Regions from separate parts of the Paenibacillus sp. FSL H8-0259 genome, predicted to be linked through region 3. Evidence: predicted binding sites of a transcription regulator. Region 3 holds the regulator's gene; each other region holds the start of a gene.
The links. The regulator Rex, encoded in region 3, represses fermentation and respiration genes when NADH is low (regulators of the CRP and FNR family bind a similar motif). The targets are predictions, from matches to a motif close to TTGTGAAATATTTCACAA.
Positions count from the first base shown of each region.

Region 1: the regulator Rex is predicted to act here: its motif matches at 2,782-2,799, upstream of NSU01_RS35340 (cytochrome ubiquinol oxidase subunit I).
Region 2: the regulator Rex is predicted to act here: its motif matches at 5,106-5,123, upstream of nirB (nitrite reductase large subunit NirB).

Region 1 is NZ_CP150147.1:8,193,690-8,201,610, reverse strand. It holds gene NSU01_RS35360 (hypothetical protein) at 1-138, opposite strand, end outside; gene NSU01_RS35355 (trypsin-like peptidase domain-containing protein) at 524-1,771, shown strand; gene NSU01_RS35350 (cold-shock protein) at 2,166-2,366, shown strand; gene NSU01_RS35345 (cold-shock protein) at 2,459-2,689, shown strand; gene NSU01_RS35340 (cytochrome ubiquinol oxidase subunit I) at 2,913-4,301, shown strand; gene cydB (cytochrome d ubiquinol oxidase subunit II) at 4,305-5,318, shown strand; gene cydD (thiol reductant ABC exporter subunit CydD) at 5,318-7,081, shown strand; gene cydC (thiol reductant ABC exporter subunit CydC) at 7,078-7,921, shown strand, end outside.
Region 2 is NZ_CP150147.1:5,463,414-5,471,334, reverse strand. It holds gene NSU01_RS23785 (Gfo/Idh/MocA family oxidoreductase) at 1-564, shown strand, start outside; gene NSU01_RS23780 (hypothetical protein) at 597-926, shown strand; gene NSU01_RS23775 (helix-turn-helix domain-containing protein) at 1,053-1,370, shown strand; gene NSU01_RS23770 (hypothetical protein) at 1,723-2,445, shown strand; gene NSU01_RS23765 (hypothetical protein) at 2,604-3,047, opposite strand; gene NSU01_RS23760 (helix-turn-helix transcriptional regulator) at 3,034-3,249, opposite strand; gene ric (iron-sulfur cluster repair di-iron protein) at 3,483-4,178, shown strand; gene NSU01_RS23750 (hypothetical protein) at 4,322-5,023, shown strand; gene nirB (nitrite reductase large subunit NirB) at 5,227-7,653, shown strand; gene nirD (nitrite reductase small subunit NirD) at 7,679-7,921, shown strand, end outside.
Region 3 is NZ_CP150147.1:5,195,971-5,203,891, forward strand. It holds gene NSU01_RS22450 (aminoglycoside adenylyltransferase domain-containing protein) at 1-455, opposite strand, end outside; gene NSU01_RS22455 (DUF5590 domain-containing protein) at 767-1,288, opposite strand; gene NSU01_RS22460 (amidohydrolase) at 1,316-2,617, opposite strand; gene NSU01_RS22465 (redox-sensing transcriptional repressor Rex) at 2,604-3,257, opposite strand; gene dinG (ATP-dependent DNA helicase DinG) at 3,477-6,335, opposite strand; gene NSU01_RS22475 (hypothetical protein) at 6,452-7,093, opposite strand; gene panD (aspartate 1-decarboxylase) at 7,208-7,591, opposite strand; gene panC (pantoate--beta-alanine ligase) at 7,584-7,921, opposite strand, start outside.

The DNA of each region.
Region 1 (7,921 bases), 3.0 Mb from region 3:
GCGGGAGAACAGCCCTTTGTCAATCAGCAGCTCGATCATCGCACTTTGGACAAGAATCAGGTGGTAGTGTTCATCCTTAAGATCACCCAGCTTGCCGATAAACTGTACCAGATCCATACTTGTTGAGAATGACTCCATAGTCCGGCCCTCCTTTTGAAATGGATTGTAGCGGGAATGTAAAAAATTCGCATCTTTTTTAACACAGAAAAAATGTGGGCGGCGGTGCTGCCTGTGATACAATCATATAGACCGTTCCTTTAAAGTTATGAGCTGTTGCCGCTTCTAATTCTAGTGTAGTCTTTTAGGTTGCAAAATATTCCGGATACAAGCTTATAAACTTTTTAGTAGGTTGCAAGAATAGGAGAGCCCCCTTACGCTTAGAACCCACAGGAATGTGGTGAATGAATCAAGTGAAACCTTTTAGCACTTTGTGAAGTCTAAGAGATATAGCGGTTAAGCTCGGGCGTGGTTGCTTGGCGTTCAGGTCTTGAATGCGGTGGCAATAGAGGGGAGAGGATTTAACGTGGGATTGTTTGATGATGATTTCTATTCAACCAAGGTGTCGCGGCGCAGAGCCGGCAAACAGGGTACCTCCAAAGGATACGCCGAAGGGAAATGGTCTGTCCGCAGATCACGGCGTTCGCTGGCAACATGGCAGGTATCGCTGATCAGCTCCGTATGCAGTGCGGTTGTGGCTGTATTGCTGTTCAGTCTGGTGACGGGACAGTTCACCGAGGAGAAAGCACAGGCCCCGGCAGTCATTGACAAGGTGGCTGTGAGCAGTGCGGATCCGTTTGACCGGATTATTCAGGCTGCTGCGCTTGTCCGCCCGGCGGCAGTAAGCATCATTAATCATAAGGAAGACAACAAGGAACTTAATATTCTCGATGAGTCTGCATTAGGATCGGGAGTTATCTATAAAAAAGATGAAGATAAGGCATATATCATTACCAATAATCATGTGATTGAAGGCTCCAGCAAGCTGGAGGTTGTTACCGTGGATGGTGTGACCCGCAAGGCAGAGCTGGTCGGCGCCGACAAGGTGAGTGATATCGCAGTGCTCTCCATTGATTCCAAAGGTATCCACACGGTTGCGCAGATCGGGGATTCCTCCAAACTGCGTCTGGGTGAGACGGTCATTGCGATCGGCAACCCGCTGGGCCTCGGCGATACGCTGACCTCTGGCATTGTGAGCAATACAGAGCGGACGATCCCGGTATCTCTGAACCAGGATGGGGTATACGACTGGGAGCAGGAGGTTATCCAGACCGATGCTGCCATTAATGAAGGCAACAGCGGGGGCGCACTGGTTGACCTGGACGGCAAAGTGATCGGCATCAACACGATGAAGATCTCGGATACAGGTGTGGAGGGGCTGGGATTCGCGATTCCTGCCAACCATGTAATGGAGACAGCGGATGAGCTTGCGGCTAACGGGAAAATTGCCCGTTCCTACCTGGGCGTGTACTCTGTAGATTTGAATAATCCGTATGTACCGCTTGCTGAAGACCAGCGCAAAGAGCTTAACCTTCCAACAACGGTAACCGACGGGGTTGTAGTATTGGATGCAGTGGGTCCGGCTAAGGATGCAGGCCTGCAATTCAATGATGTAATTACCAAGTTTGATGATAAATCGATTACATCCACCTTGTCCCTGCGCAAATATCTGTACGACCATACCAAGATCGGCGATGATCTGCAAATTACATTTTACCGCAATGGTGAAGTGAAGCAGGTGACGGTACAACTTCTTGAGAAACCCGAGGAATAAAACCGGAAGCCGCCGTATATAATAATAAGGCAGTCAGGATAACGGAAACGGTTCAAGCCGTCCTTTTATGCAAAATTTAAGAGGACGGAGCCCGTTTCAAGTCCAAAATAATGGGGTAAACAATGATATCAGCTATAAATATTACTATTTAGACCAACTGGTAACCCTTACATTGGGAAGAAGACCTTATAAGGGAAAAAACGGAGAAATTCGGATAGGACAGCTTGCCTTTGTTAATAAGGTGTGGTAACATGAAATTATTCATACAATTGATACCTAATTCTCGCATTGAAAAGGGCTGTCAAATGAATCACAACCTTTCTCAATGTGTGAATTTTTTCTTTGTCTGAAGATAAAAAGAACATATTAATTTAAATTTGTGGAGGTAACACACATGCAAACAGGTACAGTTAAATGGTTCAACGCAGAAAAAGGATTCGGTTTCATCGAAGTTGAAGGCGGAAGCGACGTATTCGTTCACTTCAGCGCAATCACTGGCGACGGCTTCAAAACTTTGGACGAAGGCCAACGCGTTGAATTCAACGTTGTTCAAGGCAACCGCGGACCACAAGCCGAAAACGTTGTAAAACTGTAATTAATAGAAGGTGCCGTCCCCGCTTGTGAAAGTTGGGACGGTCTTTTTTTATCGTTACTCAGCTTGTAACATAAAGGAAGGGAGGAACGGCAATGAACTACCGGAAGAAGCCTTTGGAGGAAGTACCGGAAGAAAATACCGCAATATGGGCCTGTACCAACGATGGATGTAACGGATGGATGAGGGATAATTTCGCATTTGAGCATGCGCCTTCTTGCCGTCTCTGTCATTCCCCGATGGTTCGTAGCATGAAGATGCTGCCGCAATTGCTTAATTCGAATGGCGATCTCAAATCGCTTAAGAAAGGTATTTCCATTACCTAAACCAATGCCTTTATGAACCAAGACAACTATAAATGATGGACAAATCCAAGACGGTGAAACCGTCTTATTTTTTTTGCTTTCTTTATGTAATATTGTGATATTTGTCACAAATTTATTGAATTTCATGCTCAAACAGGGTGTATAATGTGATAATTATCACACTTTAGGCCCTAAAAATTTGACAGAATAGACATATCGAATGGGGAGAAGGAAGGGGAGAAATATGGATACAGTAATGCTGTCGCGTATACAATTTGCGTCGACGACGATTTTTCATTATTTCTTTGTGCCGGTATCAATCGGACTAGCGCTCTTAATTGCTATTATGGAGACCATGTACGTTAGAAAAGGCAATGAAGAGTACAAAAGAATGGCGCAATTCTGGGGAAAGCTGTTCCTCATTAACTTCGCAGTAGGCGTAGTGACAGGGATATTGCAGGAGTTCCAGTTCGGAATGAACTGGTCTGACTATTCGCGCTTCGTCGGTGATGTTTTTGGAGCCCCGCTAGCTATTGAAGCCTTGTTGGCATTCTTCCTGGAGTCCACGTTCATCGGAATCTGGATCTTCGGCTGGGATAAAGTATCCAAGCGTATTCATCTATTATCGATCTGGCTGGTAGCCTTCGGAACGATGCTCTCGGCATTCTGGATTCTGGCCGCCAACTCGTTCATGCAGCATCCGGTAGGTTTCCAGATCAACAACGGACGGGCTGAAATGAATGATATCTTCGCACTGATTACAAACGGTCAGCTGCTGGTGGAGTTCCCGCATACAGTGCTTGCCGCATACGCTACAGGCGCATTCCTGGTAACGGGGATCAGTGCTTATAAATTGCTTAAGAAGCAGGACGTGGCCTTTTTCCGTAAATCGTTCGAGATCGCGGCCATTGTCGGTATTATCTCTTCATTTGGCGTAGCTGTTGCCGGACATGCCCAAGCGCAGTATCTGGTTGAAACACAGCCCATGAAGATGGCTGCTTCTGAAGGGCTATGGGGTGAGAGCGGCGACCCGGCACCTTGGACAGTCTTTGCTAATATCGATACAGAGAATCAGACCAGCAGCGGAGAGGTGCAGATTCCGTATCTGCTCAGCTTCCTGTCTTACAGTAAATTCTCCGGTGAGGTTAAGGGTATGCTTGAGCTCCAGAAGGAGTACGAATTAGCGTATGGACCTGGAGATTATATCCCTCCTGTCAAAACAACCTTCTGGAGCTTCCGGATCATGGTTGCGGCAGGCTCGCTAATGATTGCACTTGGCGTGTATGCCATCTACCTCATGTGGCGCAAGAAGATGGACAAACCGAATACCTGGTTCATGCGGTTCATGTTCTGGGGGCTGCTGCTTCCGCCGATTGCCAACACGTCAGGCTGGATTATGACGGAGATCGGGCGTCAGCCATGGACAGTATTCGGACTTATGACTACGGAAGACAGTGTATCACCTAATATTACAAGCGGACAGGTGCTGTTCTCGGTGATTTCGTTTACCGCAATCTATGCCATACTGGGTGCGGTAATGATCGGCCTGTTCATCAAGGTTATCAAAAAAGGTCCTTATGCTATGGATAACGAACACGGTGAATCCCACGATCCGTATAACAAGGAGGGCTAACCCATGTCACTTAATGAATTATGGTTTCTGCTGATTGCAGTGCTGTTTGTCGGGTTCTTCTTCCTTGAAGGCTTTGACTTCGGTGTAGGGATGGAGACGCAGATTCTGGCCAAGAATGATACAGAGCGCCGGGTACTGATTAATTCCATCGGGCCGTTCTGGGATGCGAATGAGGTATGGCTGATTACGGGAGCGGGCGCGATGTTTGCCGCCTTCCCGCATTGGTATGCGACGCTGTTCAGCGGATTCTATATCCCGTTCGTGTTCGCTCTGCTGGCCCTGATTGCCCGCGGTGTTGCCTTTGAATTCAGAGGTAAACGCGATTCGAAGACGTGGCAGAAAACCTGGGATGTCTGCATCTTCTTCGGCAGCTTCCTGCCGCCGTTCCTGCTGGCTGTGGTGTTTGCCAGCTTCATCAAAGGCTTGCCGATTGACGGGGATATGCAGATGTATGCCGGTTTCTTCGATATCGTAAATGCCTATACAGTTGTAGCGGGAATTACAGTAGTCCTGCTGTGTCTGGTACATGGACTGATGTTCACTACGCTCCGCACCCTGGGAGACTTGCAGGAGCGGGCCCGTAAGCTGGCCCAGAAACTGCTGATTCCTCTGGCAGTGCTACTGGTGGCCTTCGTTATAATGACGTACAACATGACAGATATCTTCGATAAACGCGGAACCCTGCTATGGATTGTAGTTGCTCTAGGCGTAGTTGCGTATCTGCTCTCCGGATACTTTATGACCAAGAAGAAGGATGGTTATGCCTTCGGAATGACCGGGGCAGTAATGGCGCTGTCGGTAGCTTCGATCTTCATCGGACTGTTCCCGCGGGTGATGATCAGCTCGCTGGATCAGGCGTTCAACCTGACGATTACGAATGCGGCTTCCGGCCACTATTCATTGAAGGTAATGACGATCGTGGCGCTGACCTTGCTGCCATTCGTGCTTGGTTATCAGATCTGGAGTTATTTCATCTTCCACAAACGGGTTCACGAGAAGGAGCATCTTGAATACTAATGGATAAAAATTTGCTTGGGTACAAAGGAGTAAAGCCTGTCTTTCTGATTGTCGGCTTCCTTACCCTGGTGCAAAGCCTGTCCATTCTTCTGCTGGCGAAATCGCTGGCCGAAGTTGTCTCTGCGCTGTTTGCGGGAGAACCGCTGAAGGAACAAGGGGCTAAATCGCTCTTGTTCCTTCTTGCGTTTCTCGTGCGCCATGCCTGTGCCATGCTGATGAGCCGCACATCTTACCGCTTCGCGGAAGCTACCGGAAGCAGCATGCGGAGACAAATGATGGACAAGCTGTTCCAGCTGGGACCGAGGCTGGCAGGTGACCGGGGAACCGGGAACGTGGTCACACTTGTGCTTGAAGGAGTAACCAAGTTCCGCACTTACCTGGAACTGATTATTCCGCGGATGGTCGGTATGGCAGTAACACCGGCTCTGCTGCTTGTCTATGTATATACCCAGGATACGTCCAGCGGTGTCATTCTTACCTTAACGATGCCGATCATCATTGTCTTCATGATTCTGATCGGTATGACGGCCCGCAAGCAGATGGACCGTCAGCTGAAGTCCTATCGTACACTTTCCAATCATTTCGTGGATTCGCTGCGCGGGCTGGAAACCCTGAAATTCCTTGGACGCAGCCGCAGCCATAGCGAGAGTATTGCAGCGGTCAGCGACCGCTACCGCTCGGCCACGATGCGTACGCTGCGCGTGGCGTTCCTGTCTTCATTCGCAATGGACTTCTTCACCATGCTGTCGGTGGCATCGGTAGCGGTAAGCCTTGGGCTGCGGCTGGTCAATGAGCAGATGACACTGGTTACGGGGTTAACAATCCTGATTCTGGCCCCGGAATATTTCCTGCCGGTACGGCTGGTGGGCGCGGACTTCCATGCCACACTCGACGGCAAGGAAGCCGGAGAAGCGATGAAGAGCATTATTGACCGCGAGACCGTGCAGGCGAAGCTGCTGGAGCCAGGGGAAGAGGAAGCTATACAAGATGGGAAGGCTCCGGGAGCGTTTTTCACGTGGAACAATAACAGCACTTTACGGCTTAACGAAGTTAGCGTCAAATATGAAGAAGAAGGCGCATCCTCGCTCGAAGAGGTGAAGCTTGAATTCAACAGATATGCGAAGATCGGCATTATCGGGGAGAGCGGGGCAGGCAAGTCTACACTCGTGGATATCCTGGGCGGCTTCCTTCATCCGACCTCCGGCAATATCACGATTAACGGAAATGGGGTCAGTGCGCTTACGGATGAGGAATGGCGCAAGCAGACCGCTTATATCCCGCAGCGTCCTTACATCTTCAGCGGCACACTGGCTGACAATGTGCGGTTCTATTATCCGGAGGCTACGCAGGAAGCTGTTGCGGCAGCACTGGAGTCTGCCGGATTATCAAAGCTGGTATCTTCGCTGCCGGGCGGCTTGGATGAAATGATCGGGGGCGGCGGACGTTCGCTAAGCGGCGGACAAGAGCAGCGTGTGGCACTGGCCCGCGCTCTCTTGAGCAGCCGCCCGGTTATGCTGCTGGATGAGCCGACGGCTCACTTAGACATTGAGACAGAATATGAGCTGAAGGAAACGATGCTGCCGCTGTTCGAAGGCAAGCTGGTATTCCTGGCTACGCACCGCCTGCACTGGATGACCGACATGGATCTGATTGTCGTCATGCAGCAGGGACGGGTAGCTGAAGTAGGCACACACAGCGAGCTGACAGCCCGTAAGGGTGCTTACTATGAGCTTATTCAAAGTCAATTGGAGGGAATCCATTGAAACGTGAAGGATGGTTTGCTCCCTATTACTCTGCCTACTTCTGGCGGTTCGTGCTGATCATTGCATTAGGCGCACTGACGATCTTCTCGGCGTCTTCCCTGATGTATACCTCAGGCTTCCTGATCTCGAAGGCATCGATTCCGCCGGAAAATATACTGATGATCTATGTACCAATTGTCGGCGTGCGCACGTTCGGAACCAGCCGGGCCGTCATCCACTATGTGGAGCGGCTCGTAGGGCATGATACCATTCTGCGCATTCTCTCGAAGATGCGCATCCGGCTCTACAACATTCTGGAGCCTCAGGCGTTGTTCCTGTCCTCGCGCTTCCGGACCGGGGATATTCTCGGCATGCTGGCCGACGATATCGAATATCTGCAGAATGTGTATCTCCGTACGGTCTTCCCGAGCATCATCGCACTCCTGATCTATGCGGTAGCCGTTATTTCGCTCGGCACGTTTGATCTGGCGTTCGCCCTGCTTATGGGCCTGTACATGCTGATCCTGGTGGCCGTATTGCCGCTGATCTCCCTGCTGTTCACCCAGAAGCGCCAGCGTCAGGTGAAGCAGGAGCGCAACCGGCTGTATCAGAAGCTGACCGATGCCGTGCTGGGTCTGGGCGACTGGGTCATCAGCGGACGGCAGAGCCAGTTCGTCGACACCTATGAGGCCGACGAACAGACCGTCGCCCGGACGGACGGTGCGCTGCGGCGCTGGGCGCGGCTGCGCATGTTCATCGGCCAAGCCGTTGTCGGGCTTGGCGTGCTGTCCCTGCTCTACTGGGCAGGCGGACAGTATGCCGATGGAGCGATTGCCGGAACGCTGATTGCCGCGTTCGTGC
Region 2 (7,921 bases), 270 kb from region 3:
GGCTTCAACCGCCGCTATGCTCCGATGTATATGGCGGCCAAGTCCTGGCTGCTGAAAGCCGGAGGCATTAGCCAATGCAGCGCAATCAAGCACCGGACGAAGCTGCAGCAGGGTACAAGCCATGAAACCATTCATGATGATCTGATCCATATGCTGGATCTGCTGCTATGGCTGTGCGGCGGCGATTATGAATTGCTTCACAGCAGCCTGAAGACAGATACAGAAGACAGATTGCTGCAGTCATTGGGGCAGCTGGACTGGAAGAGCGGAGCAACCGGAATATACAGTATGGTGCGCGATGCCGGTGCTGATCTGGAGAAGCTGGAGCTGCACGGAAATGGCAGATCAGTCGAAGTGACGGATATGGAACGGGCGACATTATATGAGCAGGGTTCCCTGCCGCGCACGCAGAATTTCGGCAGCTGGGACACTATACTGGAGCGCAGAGGCTTCAGCGGAGCCGTCAGCCATTACCTGAGTAATATCGCGACCCCGGAGCAATGCGGCATTTCCGCTTCAGCCGTATTGCCGAGCCATGAGCTGGCAGCGAAGCTCAGCCGTTGAATTTTCAGATTAGCAGCAGAGAGGAGAACAACATGGAAGATCAGGATTACGGCAAGTCAATGGAAGAGAGAATTATCGAAAGCTACAAACGGGATGAGGAAATGATGATTCTTGTTTTTGCCCAGTGGTGCGTGAATAACAAGCTGGACCCGCACGCACTGTATTTACAGGCATATCCGCAGCAGGAGGGCAATCAGGCGCTGAGCAATGCGCTGGCACTGACTGTATCCGAGGAAGAGGCCGGTTTTATCTCCGATGACACCGTACTTGGTGTACTGTCGCTATATAGCAATGATGACCTCGCTTACGTGGTAACTGAAGCGATTCATCAGCGGGAGCAGAAAGCAGACACAAGGGATTGACAACGAAGATATAATAGTTATGGTTAATGAACTTTTTTTTGGTAAACGATGTTCATTACAGAATAAATGTGGTAAAATTATATATACTAACTAATAGTAAGCTTCACAAGTGAGAGGTGAAAAACAATGGAAGAACATCAACTGACGATGTGCCCGAGATTCGAGACGGCCTTTTCTTTTTTAGGCAAACGTTGGAATGGACTTATTATTCAGACATTGATGAGCGGCCCTAAGCGGTTCAAGGATATTTCCGGACTGATTCCGACAATGAGCGACAAGATGCTGTCCGAGCGTATGAAGGATCTGGAATGTGAAGGCATTCTGGTACGTCATGTATATCCGGAAACACCGGTGCGCATTGAGTATGAATTAACGGTCAAAGGCCGGGCGCTTGAGCCGGTTATGCAGCAAATTCAGTTCTGGGCCGAGAGCTGGGTTGAGTAGTTACGTTTCATATTCCTAATGACAGCCCCTTACCGGTCTCCGGTTTAAGGGGTTTTTGCTTCGGTTTTGCTAAATAAAACTTGCACTGTGTCCAAACCTGTGTAATATAATAGAACAAACTAAAGTTACGGATGTGTGGAAGCGTTGACAAAACTGGGAAAAGCCTAAGGAGAATGTGAATAAGCCGAAGTTAAGGCAAGTAAACTAAGACGATGCTTTCGAGGCAAGTTTTGAACGATGCTGATTCAGGGATGTTTAGGCTCACAAAACCTAGCGTATGCTTTCGATGCAAGTTTTGCCGTAGTGGACTCTTATGAAGTAACGCTCACAAAACTTTTAGGAGGCGAGGATCATGACCATCACCTTGTTTTCCCGCGAAATAGCCTATGGAAAAAAGGATGTCGCTGAACTGGAGACTGCGTCAATTAGAGTGCAGCTGATTTATGACAAGGTGTTGTATATGCTTCATAGCCATCTTCCCGCTTCATTATGGGATGCCTGGATTGGCGTGCCTTATGAGATCATATCCTCTCTATACAAAGGGGACAATGATAGCGGCAGTGTGTTTCAGAAGTGGATTCAAAGCCCCTCCGGCTGGAAATGCATCGGTTGTGAACGGCATTGTCTGGAGCCTGTGACAGTTGCGGATAGCGATACCTCCGGCCCGCCGCGCCGCTTCACCTTTCATAACGGCATTAGTCAGAGTATGGTGCTGCAGGCGGTAATCTGGTCGATGTATGAGAATACGCTGCTGCTCCAGCCTTACTTAGGTGAAGATGCTTTTCTCAGCGAAGATGATTTGGAGCTTATTTCTGTATATTTCGTACCTACCTATATGACACAGACCCCGTTAATGGAAATGAATAAACAAGCCAAAGAATATAAGGATAAGAATATCAGAGTCTATCAGGAATGGATCTCTGCCCCGGATCTGGTGCTGCAGTGGAATGGAGGTCTGACCGAAGGCAGGTGGATGACTGGAGTGTATGTGGATCATTCGCGGTTTGCCGGTCTTGGACCCTATTTGAAGGATGCGCAAGGCAAGCGGACATATATGCAGGCGACTGTTCAATAAATCATACTATGCATACATTGAAGGGTTAAAGGGTGGCTTTGAGAATGATTTTAGAAGAAAAACAAGAAGGAAAGTGCTGCTGAATAATTTGTTGAGCTCCTTGATGCGGCAGCACTTTGGGAATGATTGAGTATCATTAGGAATCCGCCAGGTACTTTTTACGCCTCATCCCGGTTATTCCTTCTTCTAATCCAAAGAACCAAACTTAAGATCACCACTCCAACTGCTGCAGATATAATCAGAATTGCGTTTCCGCTTGCACTACCGTCTGGTATTATCGGGGATGGACTCATGCGCGCGGCAATAATGATGCATACTGCAATCAGAATTGATAGAAGGATAACGGCTGCGCTTCTGCTATTAGCTGTCAGGCCCTCCCGTCCAGGTCCTATATAGGAACCGTTCCAGATCAGACGTACCAGATAGGAGCCGACACCAATCATAAAAATAACATAATTACTCAATGGATACTTGAGCCACTGTATTCCGTAATTATGCAGGCCCATATCCGCCAACAGCAGGAAGGCCAGTAACATAAATGACTGATTCCCCGCTTTGTTCCGCTTCAACAGTTGTCTTTCGTCCAGGTTAGCTTTGCTCATACTCAGTTCCCTCCCAAAAAAGTTGATCCAGCGTCTTACCCAGTGTTAGGCAAATATCAATACATAACCTGATTGTGGGATTGTAGTCACCGTTCTCAATTGCAATAATCGTCTGTCTGGTGACTCCCACAGCATCCGCCAGCTGCTTCTGCGACATGTCTTTTGCCGCTCTTGAGGCCTTAAGCCTCAGGTTTTTCCCCATTCCCTCACCTCGCGTAGATTGTAATATATATTTAACATTATGTCTACTATATTATACATGGTGGATTTTTTTATAATCATTCCGTTCAATAAAATTTTATATATCCAGTGCGTACAATCACTAGTCCATCCTCCTGCCGGTGTTAAGGTGTAAAGGTGATCAGCAACTAAAAACCTATACCCATAACATGAGGAGGGGCCACAATGGCGTCCAATCAATTAAACGATATAACAATTCAATCAGGTTTCACCTCTGAAGCAATGGTCAGAGACATCGTCCTGCAGTTCCCTAAGGCTGCGGATTATTTCAAGGCTAAGCGCATTGATTTCTGCTGTGGAGGCGCGAAGCCGCTGGCTGAAGCTGCTGCCGAGAAAGGGCTTGATCCGGAAGCGATGATTCAGGATCTGAACAAGCTGCAGGAAGAGCATCCGGTACTGGAAGAGGATACAGCCTGGAACGAGGCCTCCTCTGAAGAGCTGGTGAATTATATTGTGAACAAGCATCACCGCTACCTGCGTGAAGAGCTTCCGCTAATCAGCCAGAATGTAACCAAAGTCTTCCGCGTGCATGGCGAGGATTCTCCGCATCTGGGCGAGATGCACCGCCTGTTTAATCTTTTGCGCGAAGATCTGATTCAGCATACGGCGAAGGAAGAAGAGAGCGAATTCCCTAAAATGCTGGCCTACACACAGAACCCGACTGAAGAAGGCCTATCGGAGCTGCGCGGCCTGCTGCATAATCTGGAAGCCGAGCACGATGGTGCCGGTGAGATCCTCCGCGAGCTCCGCCGGGTAACCAATGATTACACACCGCCTGCGCATGCCTGCACGACTTACCGCCTGACCTATGCACGCCTTGAGGAGCTGGAAGGTATGACCTTCGAGCATGTGCATCTGGAGAACAATAACCTGTTCCTGCGTTATCAATAAAATGTATTGCTACGGAAAGTCCCTCCGGGGACTTTTTTGTTATATAGAACGTAAGGTTCAGAACAGAAATAATTTGAGAACAGGTCTTCTATGCGGTATCCTTAAAGAGTCAGGGATATTACATAAGAAGGCGGTGCCGTGGAATGTCCACGAAATGGATGGGGCGCTTACTGCTGTGCCTTGTTTTTATAATCACAGCCAGCGGCTGCAGCTCGGTTCTGGGACCGGGAAACACCGGCGGCAGCGCCGGAAGCGGAAGCACAGGACTATCTTTTTCAATTCTGGTGGGTGAACGTGAAATGGCAGGAACCTCCGGCAGACTGCTTAACGAAGCTTATAAAGAAGGTAATTCCATCATAGAACTGCTGAGAAAGAGCGGGATCGTTACTTTTGCTGCAGACGGCTATAGTATTCTTGAGGTCAATAGAGTTGCGCTTAGTCAGGATATGATGTGGGAAGTACAGGTGAACAGCAAGAAGCTTACGGATTTGAACAGTAAAATCGAGGCTGGAGCGGCGATTCTCTTCTCTGCACAGCCGGCCGCAGCCGGGGCGTTATTTCAACCGGTTATCCTTACGGTGAACGGCGGGAGTGAACAGCCTGAGCTGACGCATTCGCATGTGCTGTCCTTTACGGAAGATTTGTCAGTGAAGGGACTTATGAAGAACAGCGGGATGATTAAGCTGGCAGAAAATAACAAGACGATTCTTACCGTAATGGATTACACGCCACTCAGCAGTGAGGAGTGGAAACTGAAGGTTAATGACAAAGCGCTGCTGGGCAATGGGGTGGATATGAAGCTCAGACCGCAGGACAAGCTGGAGATATCACTGGTTCTGAGGTAATTACGATAGCGGAATCCGTTTTATCAGATACAAGGATTTCTGTGCCGAGTGCGCGGGGTCTTTTTTTTGTGTCTTTTACTTTATGTGAAATGTTTCACATTTAATGTGACTGGAATCACAAATGCCGGGGAATTTTGGACAGTATAATTTCACTATACAGCAAGTTTATGAAGAAATCTGAGTTTTGAAGGAGGGTCCTACCAGTGACAGCGAACAGAGAAAAGTTAGTGCTGATTGGCAATGGCATGGCGGGTGTAGGCACTATTGAACAGATTTTAAAGCTGGGCGGCGCTTATGATATCACGATTTTCGGCAGTGAACCGCATCCCAATTACAACCGGATTATGCTGTCCTATGTTCTTGAAGGCAGTAAAACCATTGAAGATATTATCCTGAATGACCGTCAGTGGTATGAGGATAACCATATTACCCTGCATACTGGAACGACTGTCATCCGGATTGATGAACAAACCAGGCAAGTGATTACAGATAACGGACAGGCGGTTCATTACGACAAGATTATCATTGCTACAGGTTCTAATTCGTTTATATTACCTGTTCCGGGCAGTACAAAGGACGGGGTAGTCGGCTTCCGTGATATCGCAGATTGCGATGCCATGCTGGCTGCAGCGAAGCAGTACCGCACGGCGGCTGTTATCGGCGGCGGTCTGCTTGGTCTTGAAGCAGCCAAAGGCCTCGTGAATCTGGGGATGGACGTTACCGTTGTACATCTGCTTGAGGATCTGATGGAACGGCAGCTGGACCGTACGGCATCTTCCATGCTGCAGGCGGAGCTTGCGCGTCAAGGTGTGAAATTCGCCATGGGCAAGCAGACGGTCGAATTGACTGGAGAAGAGCGGGTTACCGGGCTGCGCTTCAGTGACGGCAGTGAGTTGCCCGCAGAATTTGTGGTAATGGCAGTCGGAATTAAACCTAATGTTCAGCTTGCCAAGGATAGCGGCATCGAGGTTAACCGCGGGATTGTCGTTAATGACTATCTGCAGACCTCCATGGCTAACGTGTATTCTGTCGGTGAATGTACAGAGCACCGGGGGACCTGCTATGGTCTGGTAGCGCCGCTTTTCGAGCAGGGGATGGTACTGGCCAAGCATTTGTCTGGTGTGCAGACTCCGGGATACGAAGGTTCGGTTGTCGCGACGAAACTCAAGATTTCCGGTGTTGATGTTTTCTCGGCCGGAGAGTTCACCGAAACAGCGGAGCATACCGTCATATCCGCCAAGGATGAGTGGAAGAGAACCTATAAGAAGATTCTGCTCAAAAACAATATTATTGTCGGTGCGGTTCTGTTCGGTGATGTAACGGAATCAGCGAGCCTGCAGAAGCTGGTGAAGCAGGGAACAGAAATGACCGATGAGATCTATGGAGAGGTCATGGGCACAGGCTGCTGCGGCGGAGGCGGAGCCAAGAAAGGTCTATCCGTTGAAGCAATGGCCGATGAAGAGATTGTCTGCGGCTGCAACGGGGTTACTAAAAAGGCGATTGTTGATGCCGTTACGGAGAATGGCTTCACTACAGTGGATGAAATCAAAGCCTGCACCGGAGCTACCCGTTCCTGCGGCGGCTGTAAGCCAGTTGTTGAGCAGATTCTGCAGTTCGTATTAGGAGACAGCTTCCAGCAAAGCGCCAAGCAGGGGATCTGCAGCTGCACCCCGCTTAGCCGGGATGAGATTGTAGCCGAAATTACGGCTAAAGGGCTCAAAACCACCAAAGAAGTTATGCATGTGCTGGACTGGAAGCAGCCGGAAGGCTGTTCTAAATGCCGTCCTGCTGTGAACTATTATCTGGGTATGATCTATCCGGACACCCATGAGGACGAGAAGGAATCGCGCTTCGTTAATGAACGGATGAGCGCCAATATTCAGAAGGATGGAACTTATACGGTTATTCCGCGGATGTACGGAGGGGTTACCACTCCCGAGGATTTGAAACGGATTGCCGATGTTTCCCTGAAATATGATGTGAAGGTTGTGAAGGTGACCGGCGGGCAACGTCTGGATCTGATCGGTGTCAAAAAAGAGGATGTACCGAAGGTGTGGGAGGAGCTGGATATGCCGTCCGGCTATGGCTATGCGAAATCCCTGCGCACTGTGAAGACCTGTGTAGGTTCGCAGTTCTGCCGTTTTGGCACACAGGATTCCATGGGCATGGGAGCTATGCTTGAGCGCAAGTATGAGCGCCTGGATATGCCGGCCAAGTTCAAAATGGCGGTTAACGGCTGTCCGCGTAACTGTGCAGAATCCTGCACGAAGGATATCGGCATTGTCGGCAATGACGGCGGCTGGGAAGTATTTATCGGCGGAAACGGCGGCATTAAGCCACGGATCGCTGATGCCTTCTGCAAGGTAAGAACCGATGAAGAGCTGGTCGAGGTCTGCTCCGCCGTAATGCAGTATTACCGTGAAACCGGCAATTACCTGGAGAGAACTTCAGAATGGGTAGAACGGATGGGCCTTGAGCATATCCAGACCGTTATTCTGGGCAGTGATGACAACCGGAAAGAACTCGCTGCACGTATTGACTTCGCCCTGGCACAAGTCAGCGATCCATGGAAAAAGATGCTGGATGACAACGGTACCCGCACAGCACTGTTCGAACAGACACGGGTCTAGCCTGAAGGGAGAGGGAGAGAAAATTATGGAACTCAGTAATCGAGAGTATGCAGTAGGAACCGCAGACGATTTCATGCTGCAGATTGGCCGGGTAGTAAATGTAGGAGAGGTGGAGTTAGCAATATTCCGCACATCGGATGGCACTTTCTATGCCGTGGAGAACCACAGTCCCCACCCGAAGGGCGGTCCGCTCGCTGAGGGGATTGTATCCGGCTATTATCTGTATGACCCGCTTCATGACTGGAAAATCGATCTGCGGACCGGAGAA
Region 3 (7,921 bases):
TCTACCGGCAGAAACGCTTCGCGGATAGGCTCGCCGTACAGAATAAATCCCCGCTGATAGACTACGGCAAATTGAGCCGCAAGATCCCTGTCCTCAAACCCGCCACACAGATAATGCTCATCATTTCTGTACCGGTCCAGATGAAAGTCCGAGAAGTGAAACTCAAAGGGCGTCGGATGCACAAAGTTCTTCAAATATTTCTTCAATACAATAGTTAGCTCAACCCCGCGCCGGTTCGGCAGACTGTCGTGATAAGCTATCACTTTCTTGGCCAGTTTCCGGCTGACCTCTACAGGCAGCTTGTCGTGTACGACAATCAGCAGATCAATATCACTTTTATCCGGATGAAAACAGCCCATGGCCAGCGAACCGTGCAGATAAATCCCGGACAAATTTGCCCCCAGCTCCTCTTTGAACAACGTTACCGCCTGATCTAAATAGGCTAGAATTTCCAAATTTATGATCCTCCTGAATGTCAATTATGTATGAAGCAGATGCCGGGAATGAATACTTCCGATATGACAATCCGGTATGCATCATCGTATATACTGATTAATGCTATCCAGCTGTCATGCCATCGAAATGGATTCATCTATTCCTCCCCTATTATTAAGCCATAGCTCCAAGTAGGCCACAAGTCCAAGAATAGTTATTGATTGTTCTCTCCCTTGAAGAACCTTTTAAATTACGGCTTATATTAATATAAAAAGCGGGAGAACAGTTCAACTGTCCTCCCGCTCCTGCTGTAGACCATTCTTGCTGCCGCTTACCGGTTGGGCAGGCTGTACCCTTCACCGATGGCACTGCCGTCTGTGAAGCGATAGAAGCTGTAATAGAACCTGCCGTCCTTTTTGTAGAACAGCTGCCAGGCATATTCTCCGTTATACACTCCCGGCAGCAGCCGCTTAATCGTAATACCCGGAAGCTGGGCAGCTATAATATCACGGATTTGCGCCTCAGAAGTCCCTTTGCTGAGCTCCTCCGCGTATAAATCGTTGGCGCCTCCGGCTGGCTGGCCTTCCTTGGTAAAACGGACCCAAACCATCAGCTCGGTTCCTGCATCATTTTTTCCGGTAAGCACCCAGTATATCGCATTTTCATCCCAGACGGATTTCTGTGCTTTGGTTACCTCAGTTAAGCCGGCCCGCGCTCTGGCAATCTCTTTGGCTTCACTCCGCTCGTTCCACTGATCCTTCATAATGTAGGCATAAAACTGGCTTAGTCCGAACAGAAGGAGCAGAACCAGGGAAATCCCCAGCGGAAGCCATTTTCTCCTCTTCTTCAACATGCAGCTTCCTTTCCCTTTAAACCTGTATTACCGTTTAAGCAGTCCCTCGAACGTTTCCTGCGCTTTGCGGCGGATAGCTTCTTCATCTAGTGTCAGACATTGTCCGTGCTTCACAACCTGTTTGCCGTTCACCCAGACATGCTCCACATCCTTGGCACTGGCTGAATATACCGCATGGGACAAAAGATCGGTATGCGGCAGCAAGTGCGGCTGATCAATATCAATCGCAATGAAGTCGGCTTTCATCCCTGCTGCAAGCCGGCCTACCTGGTTCAGGAAAATAGACTGTGCACCATATTCGGTCGCCATCAGCAGCGCCTCTGGAGCCGGTACTGCTGTAGGATCACCGCTTACACCTTTGTGGATCAGCGCGGCCAGCCGCATTTCTTCGAACATATCCAGGTTGTTGTTGCTTGCCGCACCGTCCGTACCCAGGGAGACCTTAACTCCTGCTCTAAGAAGCTCAGGAACACGGGCTACTCCGCTGGCCAGCTTCAGATTGCTGCCGGGATTGTGGGATACACCAACATTGTGGCGGGCCAGAATCTCAATCTCTTCATCGTTCAGATGAACACCATGGGCGATCAGGGACGGCCGGGTGAACATTCCCAGCTTCTCCAGATGAGCGACCGGACGCAGGCCGTAATCGGCCACATTCTGCTCCACTTCATGACGCGTTTCGGACATATGCGTGTGCATCGGCAGATCAAGATCATGAGCCGCCTGGACAAACTTCATGAAAAACTCCGGAGGACAGGTGTAAGGCGCATGCGGCGAGAGCATTGCAGTAATTCTGCCGTCAGCCTTGCCATGCCAGTTCCGGGCAAAAGCAATCGCCTCCGCGAGCTTGTGATTCTGCACCTCTTCCGGACAAAGGCCAATAACACCGCGCATAAGTACAGCACGGATGCCTGACTGCTCGGTAACCTCAGCAACCCGGTCCATATGGTCATACATATCGAGGAAGGTCGTAGTGCCGCCCTTCAGCATCTCAAGAACGGACAAAGAGGTTCCCCAGTACACATCATCACCGGTGAATTTCTCTTCCATCGGCCACATTTTTTCCTGCAGCCAAGCCTGCAGTACCATATCATCGCCGTAGCCGCGCAGCAGTGACATCGCCGCATGGCCGTGGGTGTTGACGAGACCCGGCATGAACAGCAGCCGGCTGCCGTCAATAACCTCGGCATCCTCTTCAATTACAGGCTTATCTTCACCTATGTAAGTAATAAGATCATTTTCGATGGTCATATAACCGCTCAGCACCGGCTCTTCGCTGCCAGGCACCAGAAAACGCCCGTTTTTAATAATGGTTTTATTGCTGCTCATCTTCAGCTTCGTCCTTTCCGTCATGCAAATAATAAGCCAGACTCTGCAGATCCGTAGTGAAATCGGCGGCATGAATCCGGATATTGGCCGGAGTCTTCAGAATGACAGGCGCAAAATTCAGGATCGCCTCAATGCCCGAATCCACCAGAATGTCAGCAACGTTCTGTGCTTCACTGTCCGGAACGGTAATAATCCCGATGCGGATGCCCTGTGCACGGATGGTATCCCCCAGCTCACTCATCGGCTGAACAGTCAACGAGTTGATCTGCTGGCCTACCTTAGGCTCATAAGCATCAAATACAGCTGTAATCTTCATCGTATCCTTCAAGTAAGCATTGTAATTCGACAAGGCGTGGCCAAGATTACCTGCACCTACCAGAGCTACATTAATCTGCTGGTCCAGCTTGAGAATATGCCTGATCTTCTCAATCAGATAAGAGACATCATAACCAATGCCTTTTCTGCCGAAATCACCAAAATAAGCCAGGTCCTTGCGGATCTGGGCGGGGTTGAGATCAAGCTTCTGTCCCAGCTCCTGAGAAGAAACTGTTGAGATTTCACGTTTTTGGAGATCGTTCAGGAAACGCAGGTACACTGGGAGTCTGCGAACGACGGCCTCCGATATTTTATCCGATTTCATGTTTTCTCCTCCTAAAAGTTTTGATAGCATATGCTGCTTGATTCAACTTCGCAAAACTCGCTTCGTAAGCATTCACTTAGGTTTGATAGCATATGCTGCTTGATAAGCCGGTTATAGGAACCATGCTCCGGGTACTACTGCCCGTTTGGGCAGCAGCAGTGGAGCACGGGACTTCAGAACAATAATTACTTATACATAATATCAACCGGAGACGGATTATTAAACCCCGCCTTCTTCAAGCCATTCTGCAATCCGCGGAACGATCTGATCCGTCAGCATATGCTCCATCTTGGGACCGGGCAGCGAATACAGGAAATACTTCCCATAATAAGATTCGATTACCCTGGTATCATATACAATAACGATTCCGCGGTCCTGCGCGGTGCGGACCAGCCGCCCGAAGCCTTGCTTGAAGCGGATTACGGCCTGCGGGACGGACAGCTTCATGAACGGATTCTTCTTCTGTGCCTGGAGCAGCTCCGACTTCGCTTCAGCCAGCGGATGATTAGGCGGCTGGAACGGAAGTCTGACAATGGCCAGACAGGTCAAAGCTTCACCGGGAATGTCTACACCTTCCCAGAAGCTGCTCGTACCCAGCAAGACTGACGCTGTACTGTCCTGGAACCGCCGGATCAGCTTGCTCCGACTGCCGCCTTCTACGCCTTGTCCAAGCACCGCGATATCCTGCGAAGCCAGGGCCTCCTTCAGCGGATCATAGACCTGGCGCAGCATCTTGTAGGAGGTGAAGAGCACCAGCATCCGCCCGCGGGTAGCCACGGCAGTTTCTGCCAGAGAATGGACCAGTGTATCCACAAAGCGGGCATCCCCTATGCTTCCCTTGACACTCGGGAAATCACGGGGAATGACAAGCAGTGCCTGCTCACGGTATTTGAACGGCGACGGAAGCAGGGCTGTCATCAGACGGCCCTGCTCTGCAGCCTCACCAAGACCGAGATTATCTATCATGAACTGGAATGACTTATCCACAGACAAGGTGGCCGAGGTCAGGATGATACTCTTCTTCTTGTCGAAGAACAGCTCCCTGAGCTGGGTGCTCACATCCACCGGAACGGCATACATCTGCAGCGATTTGCCGCGGTAATTGCCGCTCCCCTCCAGCCAGTAGACGATATTCTCGTCATTCAGTCCCATAAAGAAACGGATCTGCTCCCGGATGGAGGCCAGGTCCTTGAACAACCCGCCGATATCCGTCACAAGACTGTCCGAAGAGGACTGGCTGTCCGTATCACGCATCTCACTGAGCATTTTATCACCCTTGCGGATGATATCACTCAAGCTGAGATGGAGTGTATTCTCCAGAGCAGCCAGCTCCTCCCACTCTTTGGGCTTCTTGCCCGGCTGCAGGCGTGCGACAAGCTGGCCGGCTTCACCGGCTCCGGCATCGCTGCGTTCAGGCAGCAGGCCGAAGAGCTTGTCGCTAAGTGTATCCCAGGACTCCTTGACGGTAAGCAGATCCGGATAGATCCGGTCGATAACACCGCTCCATTCCGAAGCCTGCTCACTGCCGGACGACTGCAGGGTCTGGCGCAGGGCAGGCAGCTGTCCGCTCCGGCTGTCCTTGTACAGACGGGTGAGCGTATGCGCCACGGTGAAATATTTCATCTGCATTCCGAGATGTTTGCCGGCAATGTCCTCCAGATGATGCGCCTCATCAATGATGAGATGCTCGTAAGCCGGAAGCAGCTGATGCCCGGCCTTAACATCTGCGAATAACTTGGAGTGGTTAGTCACCACCACATCGGAAATCCCGGCTTCATGCTTGGCCCGGTGATAATAACATTTCCTGAACCAAGGGCATGAGCGTCCCAGACAAGAGTCGGTATCACTGGCTACGGTCTCCCAGAAATCACCGCCGCGCCCGCTTAAGTTCAGCTCTTCATCATCGCCGGTCTCCGTCTGGGTCAGCCAGACCATCATCTGCGCGGCCGTAAGCGCTTCTTCCCTGGGACTTGTGAAGTCCCTTTTATTAATTCTATGTTCAAACTTACGGAGACACAAATAGTGTCCTCTCCCCTTAAAGATCGCTGCCTTGAACGGAAAGGGCACAACACTCGTCAAAAGAGGGATGTCGCGCTCACGCAGCTGATCCTGGAGGTTGATCGTATGCGTGCTGACCATGACCTTCTGATTACTGCGGACACTGTGATAAATGGCCGGAAGCAGATAGCCCAGCGATTTGCCGGTGCCGGTTCCTGCTTCAATCAGCAGATGCTTATCCTGATCAAGCGCCGTCATGACCTCCTGGATCATCAGTTCCTGGGCTTCACGGCTCTCATATTGCGGAAGGGTGTCCTTCAGACGTTTGGTTACCTCTTCCATATACTCCCCGAAGGTAATATTCTGCAGCGGGTTGTCAGATCCTTCCTCCCGAGGCGGAGCCAGCTCTGCCCAGTCGCCTACAGCAAGGGCCAGCTGCCGGTAGAAGGTCAGGTCTCCTTCCGGCTGGAAGGTCTCCATTTCGCGCTCACGCTGCAGACCATCGAAATACCAGGCCAGGTCACTGTCTTCATCGGCGAACAGCTCATTGAGCCGCTGGATGGTCAGGAGAGGCAGGCTGTCCAGCTCCTCCAGACATTTCAGCAGCACAAGAGCAGTTGCGAGGGCATCACTGTCCGCCTGATGGGGACGCTCATGCGTAAGGCCGAAATGGCTGCTCACGGACCCAAGCTGATAGGTAGTCAGCGAGGGAAAGCATATTTTGAGAAAATCGATAGTATCCAGAATCCGGCCCTGAAACGGCAAATAACCGCAGCGGTCCAGCGCATTCTGCAAGAAATGAAAATCAAACGCCACATTATGTCCAACCAGCACAACATCATCGAGCAGCGGCACCAGTTCCATCATCATCTCATCAAGTTCCGGCGCATCCTGCACATCACTGTCTGTAATTCCGGTCAAGCCCGTAATAAAAGGAGGAATGGGTGCTCCGGGCTTGACATAGGAACCATACACCCGGGAGATGGACCTGTCTTCCTCTATAATGGCAAGGCCAACCTGGATGATCTCTCCCACAGATTGGGTTCCCGTAGTTTCAAAATCAAGCACGGCAAATTTCATTATAAGTTCTATTCCCTTTCACTTGAGACTCTTTATCAGCATAACAGAAGTTACGAAAAAAGGCGATGCACACCCCTGGTGAAGTAGGTTGCATCGCTTAAACGGATGAAAATTAATTATAAAAGCGAGACCAGCTGTTGTCCGAACTGAAGCTTCCCGCCCCGCTTGCGGCAAACCTCCAGGTTAATGTTCGGCTCAGGAAGAGCGGGATCATGCAGCAGAGAAAGGCTGAACAGCTCACTTGCTTCATTAAAACGTTCCTGAGAAGCTCTGATGCAGCCAAGCGCATTATAAATCATCGCCTTCAGCTTCGTTTCACGGATGAGGCCGAGCATATGATTCAGATGCCCCCAAGCCGTCTCCCCTTCACCCTCCTGCAGATAAGCCATAGCCAGATACAGCCGGGCAGCCAGACTGTCCGGGTGCCGGGCAGTGACTTCCTTGAACTGTTCGATACATTTGCGGTACATAAGCAGCTTATAATAACCCTGTCCCCTGACAAAAGCATCCATAGCAAGCTCTGGCGCTTCCTCCTCAGGTATTTCCTGCTCCGGCTGCGGCTGAAAATCTGCCTGATTGCGGAACTGGCTAAGCTTCTCGGCAAAGGCCAGCCATTCATCCATTACATCATCGCTGATCCTGTGGAGCATATTATATTTGGATAAAAGGTCGTTGCGGCGGGCACCCTCCGCAGTAGGATAGTCAGCACTGATCTCCTGCAGCATCTTGTTCATCTCAGCAAATAAATGTTGAAACACCGGACATCCCACCCTTACTGATAATGAATTCAGCTTAAGCTTGCCTGACTTCATTTTTCACAAGTCGGGGTGTCTTCATCCCTGCCATTGATTACATGGCTCAAACAGTGGGTTTTAGGCAATCGTCGCGTGAATCTCATGATCCGCCAGCTTCACCGGCTGATTGTCGGCATCTACAAATACAACGGTCGGCTTATGGTCCGCCAGCTCTTCGGATGACAGCATGGCGTAAGAAATAATGATAACGGTATCCCCCGGCTGCACGAGGCGAGCGGCTGCACCGTTCAGACAGATAACGCCGCTGCCGCGCGGGCCTGGGATTACATAGGTTTCCAGCCGGGAACCATTGTTGTTATCCACGATCTGCACTTTCTCGTTCTCCAGCAAATCCGCGGCTTCCATCAGATTCTCATCTATGGTAATGCTGCCGACATAATTCAAATTGGCTTCGGTGACGGTAGCACGGTGAATTTTGGATTTCATCATATGTCTAAACAAGAGCGTGAGCCTCCTTGGGAATAAATACATTATTGTCGATCAGGCGGGTTCTGCCGAATTTCACGGCAAGTGCCATAATCACCTCTCCGCCGGCAGCACTCAGCTTACCGCCGCCTTCCAGGCTCTCCAGATCCGGGAAAGTCAGGATTTCCGCGTAATCGATGACCGCAAGCGGGGATTCAGCAATAACTGAAACCAGCAGCGCCCGGGCCTCCTCCACCGTTCTCACCTTGCCGTTCTCCAGTGCCTGGCGGACTTCGCGCAGGGAACGGGACAACACCAGTGCCTGTCTGCGCTCTTCAGCGCTCAGATAGACATTGCGTGAGCTGA